Actinokineospora baliensis: one gene and its partner. Each later gene encodes a partner of the first gene's protein in a complex. Links are inferred from orthologs where the notes say so. Each region holds a gene or a part of one and is shown in the gene's direction. Other genes may lie near its edges.

Region 1 (3,007 bases):
CGGCCGTGCACCGCACCTTCGGCCACCTCGAAGCCAGCCACCAACCCGGGCACGTGCCGTTGACGCCCACCCCGCCCCAACACGGTCACGGCCAAGGCCCGAAGTGGGGTAAGAGGCGGTCTACGGTGCCGGGCTGCGGGGTGGCGCTGGTGCTGTGCTGCACCTGCCAGTACTGCTGCGCCGACCCGTACCACGACCCCTGGACCGGCGAACCCAAGTCGGGTTGGTGCACCGGCTGCGACTGCGGTAGCTGCGACTGTTCGTGCTGCAACTGCTGCGGAGACGGCTGCTGCTGCGACGGGTGCTGCTGCGACTGCAGCTGACCGCCGCCCATCCGGGATTGTCGGTGGGCGGGCGTAGTCTCGTTCTGTGGCTTTCGCGACCGAGAAATCCCAGCAGAACGCACCTGTGCTCGCCCACTCCGAGCACCGGCCAGTCAGCGACATCCCGCGCGCGGGCGGGAAGTTCCGGATGGCCGCGCCCTACCAGCCCGCCGGTGACCAGCCCGCCGCCATCGACGAGCTGGAGCGCCGGATCACCTCGGGCGAGCAGGACGTGGTGCTGCTGGGCGCCACCGGTACCGGCAAGTCGGCCACCACGGCGTGGCTGGTCGAGCGGGTGCAGCGGCCCACGCTGGTGATGGCGCCGAACAAGACGCTGGCCGCGCAGCTGGCCAACGAGCTGCGGGAGTTCTTCCCGGACAACGCGGTCGAGTACTTCGTCAGCTACTACGACTACTACCAGCCCGAGGCCTACATCCCGCAGACCGACACCTACATCGAGAAGGACTCGTCGATCAACGACGACGTCGAGCGGCTGCGGCACTCGGCGACGATGAGCCTGCTCTCGCGCCGCGACGTGATCGTGGTCGCCTCCGTGTCGTGCATCTACGGCCTCGGCACCCCGCAGTCCTACCTGGACCGCTCGATCGGGCTGGCCGTCGGCGGCGCCGTCGAGCGCGACACGTTCCTGCGCGCGCTGGTGGACGTGCAGTACAACCGCAACGACATCGCCTTCGCCAGGGGCACCTTCCGGGTCCGCGGCGACACGGTGGAGATCATCCCGGCGTACGAGGAGCTGGCCATCCGGGTCGAGTTCTTCGGCGACGAGATCGACAAGCTGTACTACCTGCACCCGCTCACCGGCGACATCGTCCGCGAGTGCGACGAGCTGCGGATCTTCCCGGCGACGCACTACGTGGCCGGTCCGGAGCGGATGGAGCGCGCGATCGGCGGCATCGAGTCGGAGCTCGAGGAGCGGCTCGCCGAGCTCGAGCGCCAGGGCAAGCTGCTGGAGGCGCAGCGGCTGCGGATGCGCACCGCCTACGACATCGAGATGATGCGCCAGGTCGGGTTCTGCTCGGGCATCGAGAACTACTCCCGGCACATCGACGGCCGCGCCGCCGGGACCGCGCCCGCCACCCTGATCGACTACTTCCCGGACGACTTCCTGCTGGTCATCGACGAGTCGCACGTGACGGTGCCGCAGATCGGCGGCATGTACGAGGGCGACATGTCCCGCAAGCGCAACCTGGTCGAGCACGGCTTCCGGCTGCCGAGCGCGGTGGACAACCGGCCGCTGACCTGGGAGGAGTTCACCCAGCGGATCGGCCAGACGGTGTACCTGTCCGCCACGCCCGGCCCGTACGAGATGGGCCAGGCGGCAGGCGAGTTCGTCGAGCAGGTCATCCGCCCGACCGGGCTGATCGACCCCGAGGTCGTGGTCAAGCCGACCGAGGGCCAGATCGACGACCTGGTGCACGAGATCCGGGTGCGGGCCGAGCGCGACGAGCGGGTGCTGGTCACCACGCTGACCAAGAAGATGGCCGAGGACCTCACCGACTACCTGCTGGAGCTGGGCATCCGGGTGCGCTACCTGCACTCCGAGGTCGACACCCTGCGCCGCATCGAACTGCTGCGGCAACTGCGCTCCGGTGACTACGACGTGCTCATCGGCATCAACCTGCTGCGCGAGGGCCTCGACCTGCCGGAGGTCTCGCTGGTCGCCATCCTCGACGCGGACAAGGAGGGTTTCCTGCGCAGCGGCACCTCGCTGATCCAGACCATCGGCCGCGCGGCGCGCAACGTCTCCGGCGAGGTCCACATGTACGCCGACAAGATCACCGACTCGATGCGGCACGCCATCGACGAGACCAACCGCAGGCGCGAGAAGCAGGTCGCCTACAACACCGAGCGCGGCATCGACCCGCAGCCGCTGCGCAAGAAGATCGCCGACATCCTCGACCGCGTGTTCACCGAGGCCGAGGAGGCGGACCCGGTGCCGATCGGCGGGTCCGGCCGCAACACCTCCCGGGGCAAGCGGGCCACCGGAGAGGCGGGGTCAACCAAGTCGGCGGGCCTGGTGTCCGACCGCGACGTCAAGTCGATGCCGAGGGCGGAGCTGGCCGACCTGGTCCAGCAGCTCACCGACCAGATGATGAACGCCGCCCGCGACCTGCAGTTCGAGCTGGCCGCCCGGCTGCGCGACGAGATCCACGACCTCAAGCGGGAACTGCGCGGCATGGACGCCGCGGGCATCCGCTGAGGGTCAGCGCGCCCAGTCCGGCGCCCAAGTGTCCCCGGACGGCCGGTACCCGGTGCGGAGGTGGTCGAGCAGGTCGGCCAGCACCGGGTGCGGGTTGTCGGTCCGCCAGACGACCGACAGCGGGTACACCGGGGTGGGGTCGGTGACCGGGACGCGGCGCAGGTCGTAGCTCTCGGGCCAGAGGTAGCGCGAGCCCTCGCCGACGAGCATGGCCAGCCGGGGGGAGTCGGCGATCTCGGCGAGCAGCGCCTCGATGCCGAACATCGGTCCCACGGTGTCGATGGTCAGCCCGAACGCCGCCGCCAGGTCGTCGTAGTAACCCAGCGGCTCGGGGTCGGACATGCCCGGCATCCAGATCGGGTGGTCGGTGAGCTCGGCTGGGGTCACGGTCTCGTTGTCCGCCAACGGGTGCCGGGGTCCGACCAGCAGCTCGTGCCGGTCGTCGATGACCCGTGCGGCGCTC
Region 2 (3,127 bases), 5.8 Mb from region 1 along the record:
GATCGCCTTGGACACCTCCGCGCGCCGCTTGACCAGGCGCAGGATCTCCTGGTCGAGCACGTCGATCTCCTTGCGGAGCTCGGCCACTTCCTCGGGGGCGGGCAGCTCGACGCCCGGCTTGTCGGTCTCGGGCTCGGTCTTGTTCTCGGTGATCGGGCTCATCATCTTCCCTCGGTGTTGGATCGCACCAGGTCACGTTCCCGAAGCAACGGAAGCCCCGGGTCCGTGGACTCGGGGCTTCGCGGTGGGTTTGTGGTGCCTACGCCACTACGGGAGCCGGAGTCCGGGTCCCGTAGAAAAACTCGTAGCAGGTCAGCACCAGACGAGTTTGGCACACCTCGACGGCGCTGGGCGAGCAGTTGGGTGAATTACTGGGGTCGGTCGGGGGCCCGGTGGCGGCACAGGACTGTCGGGGGTGACCGGTACGGTGGTCGCCACGATGGAAGCTCTCTTCGACCTCCCCGCACCCGATCCCGGCCCGGCCCCCGAGCAGCGGCTCCCGGCGCGGGTGGCGGCACTGCTCGACGACCTCAACGACCACCAGCGCCGTGCCGTCGAGCACGCCGGTACCCCCCTGCTGGTGGTGGCGGGCGCCGGTTCCGGCAAGACCAGGGTGCTGACCAGGCGCATCGCCTACCTGCTCGCCGAGCGGCACGTGCACCCCGGCCAGGTGATGGCGATCACCTTCACCAACAAGGCCGCCGCGGAGATGAAGGAGCGGGTGGCCGACCTGGTCGGCCGCCGGGCGAACGCGATGTGGGTGTCGACGTTCCACTCCATGTGCGTGCGGGTGCTGCGCCGCGAGGGCAAGGCGCTGGGGATGGGGTCGAGCTTCTCCATCTACGACGCCGACGACTCGCGGCGGCTGCTCACCCTGGTGGCCCGCGACCTGGACCTCGACCCCAAGCGGTACCCGGCGCGGACGCTGTCGGTGCACATCTCGAACCTGAAGAACGAGCTCGTCGACGCCGAGACCGCGGCGCAGAACGCGGGCAACGACCTCGAGCGCCGGGTCGCCGAGGTGTACGCGGAGTACCAGCGCAGGCTCGGCCAGGCCAACGCGGTGGACTTCGACGACCTGATCATGCGCACGGTCGAGGTGCTGCAGGCGTTCCCCGACGTGGCCGAGTACTACCACCGGCGGTTCCGGCACGTGCTGGTCGACGAGTACCAGGACACCAACCACGCCCAGTACACCCTGGTGCGGGAGCTGGTCGGCAAGGGCGAGGACGGCCTGCCGCCAGCGGAGCTGTGCGTGGTCGGCGACGCGGACCAGTCCATCTACGCCTTCCGCGGCGCGACCATCCGCAACATCGTCGAGTTCGAACGGGACTACCCGGACGCGACGACCGTCCTGCTGGAACAGAACTACCGGTCCACGCAGAACATCCTCACCGCGGCCAACGCGGTCATCTCGCGCAACCCGAACCGGCGCGACAAGCGGCTGTGGACCGCGTCCGGCGACGGCGAGAAGATCGTCGGCTACGTCGGCGACAACGAGCACGACGAGGCCAGCTTCGTGGCCAACGAGATCGACCGGCTGGTCGACTCCGGGGTGGCCAACAACAGCGACGTCGCGGTGTTCTACCGGACCAACAACCAGTCCCGGGTGTTCGAGGAGATCTTCATCCGGCTGGGGCTGCCCTACCGGGTGGTCGGCGGGGTCCGGTTCTACGAGCGCCGGGAGATCCGCGACGCCCTGGCGTACCTGCGGGTGCTGGCCAACCCGGACGACACGGTCAGCCTGCGGCGGGTGCTCAACGTGCCCAAGCGCGGCATCGGCGACCGCGCCGAGGCGTGCGTGTCCGCCTACGCCGACCGGGAGCGGATCAGCTTCGCCGCGGCGCTGCGCGCGGCGACCGAGGGCAAGGTCCCGCTGCTCAACCCGCGCTCGCAGCGGGCGGTGTCCGGGTTCGTGGAGCTGGTGGACGGTCTGCGCCGGTTCGTCGACGACGGGCAGGACGTGGCCGAGGTGCTCGACGCGGTGCTCGACCAGACCGGCTACCGCGCCGAACTGGAGGCCAGCGACGACCCGCAGGACGCCTCGCGGCTGGAGAACCTGAACGAGCTGCTGACCGTCGCCAGGGAGTTCACCGAGGCGCCGGAGGTCATGGCGCCCGACAACGCCCCCGAGGGGATCGCCCCGGTCGAGCAGACCGGGCCCGCCGCCGGGTCGCTCGCGGCGTTCCTGGAGCGGGTGTCGCTGGTGGCCGACGCGGACTCCATCCCCGACGCCGAGGACTCCGGTGGCGTGGTCACGCTGATGACCCTGCACACCGCGAAGGGCCTGGAGTACCCGGTCGTGTTCAGCACCGGCTGGGAGGACGGGATCTTCCCGCACATGCGCGCGCTCAGCGACCCGGTGGAGCTGGCCGAGGAGCGCAGGCTGGCGTACGTCGGCATCACCAGGGCCCGGGAGCGGCTGTACCTGTCGCGGGCGATCGTGCGCTCGGCGTGGGGCCAGCCGATGACCAACCCGGCGTCGCGGTTCTTCGACGAGATCCCGCCGGACCTGCTGGAGTGGCGCCGGATCGGGCCGGAGCGCTCGGCGCCGACCAGGGCGACCACCTGGGGCGGCCGCTCGAGCCAGTCGGTGCAGGCCAGCAGGCAGCGGGCGTCGCCGACCAGCGGCTGGAAGGACGGCCCGTCGCTGTCGCTGGCGGTCGGCGACCGGGTCAACCACGACAAGTACGGCCTGGGCACCGTGGTCGCCGCCGACGGCCAGGGGCCGAGGGCCACGGCGACGATCGACTTCGGCACCTCGGGCACCATCCGGCTGATGCTGATCGGCAGCGTGCCGATGGTGAAGCTCTAGTTTCACTCTCCCCCGCCACCCGCCCCCACGTCCCCGCCCGGCATCGTTCCCGGCTTGGCGGGGCAGCGTTGCCGTGGGTCGCGGGGATTAGAGGGCCTGGTAGGCGGAGGTCAGGAAGTCGGAGTAGACCTTCGGGCCAGCCGGGGAGGTCCACGCCTGCTGGGTGAGCAGGATGGTGACCAGGTCCTCGGCGGGGTCGACCTGCCCGGACGTGCCGAGGCCGCCCTCCCAGCCGAAGCGGCCGGGCGTCTTGTGGATGTCGTCGCGGGCGGTGACGACGCTGAGGCCGAAGCCCCAAGTCGTGGTGTCGAA

Evidence for each region. Proteins that work in one complex are often made in the same cells at the same time.
Region 2: the proteins of uvrB (region 1) and pcrA are in contact, whole or in part, in a crystal structure (PDB 7EGT), measured with the Thermus thermophilus proteins. The link is inferred for Actinokineospora baliensis from one-to-one orthologs. Residues at the interface, in WP_096411307.1 of Thermus thermophilus: Glu23, Leu25, Arg26, Asp27, Gly28, Glu29, Arg30, Phe31, Arg55, Glu326, Asp327, Phe328, Glu379, Ser382, Gln383, His398, Gly400, Arg401; in WP_096412145.1 of Thermus thermophilus: His654, Arg656, Phe657, Gln666, Asp668, Glu669, Lys680, Arg681, Leu682, Ser683, Lys685, Tyr686, Ala687.

Annotation. Positions count from the first base shown.
Region 1 is NZ_JAFBCK010000001.1:6,350,691-6,353,697, reverse strand. The notes cover bases 16-2,956. They hold uvrB (excinuclease ABC subunit UvrB), read left to right. Parts: upstream 16-369; coding sequence 370-2,544; downstream 2,545-2,956. Other genes in these bases: JOD54_RS28230 (LysR family transcriptional regulator), read right to left, coding at 2,548-2,956; JOD54_RS28240 (DUF5685 family protein), read left to right, coding at 16-323. Outside these bases: more of JOD54_RS28240, read left to right, coding at 1-15; more of JOD54_RS28230, read right to left, coding at 2,957-3,007. UniProt on the Escherichia coli protein: The UvrABC repair system catalyzes the recognition and processing of DNA lesions. A damage recognition complex composed of 2 UvrA and 2 UvrB subunits scans DNA for abnormalities.
Region 2 is NZ_JAFBCK010000001.1:563,689-566,815, forward strand. What follows is about bases 67-3,127. They hold pcrA (DNA helicase PcrA), read left to right. Parts: upstream 67-439; coding sequence 440-2,815; downstream 2,816-3,127. Other genes in these bases: JOD54_RS02220 (chorismate mutase), read right to left, coding at 67-162; JOD54_RS02230 (serine hydrolase domain-containing protein), read right to left, coding at 2,903-3,127. Also shown: more of JOD54_RS02220, read right to left, coding at 1-66. UniProt on the Escherichia coli protein: A helicase with DNA-dependent ATPase activity. Unwinds DNA duplexes with 3'-5' polarity. Translocates on single-stranded DNA with 3'-5' polarity. Initiates unwinding more efficiently from a nicked substrate than double-stranded DNA.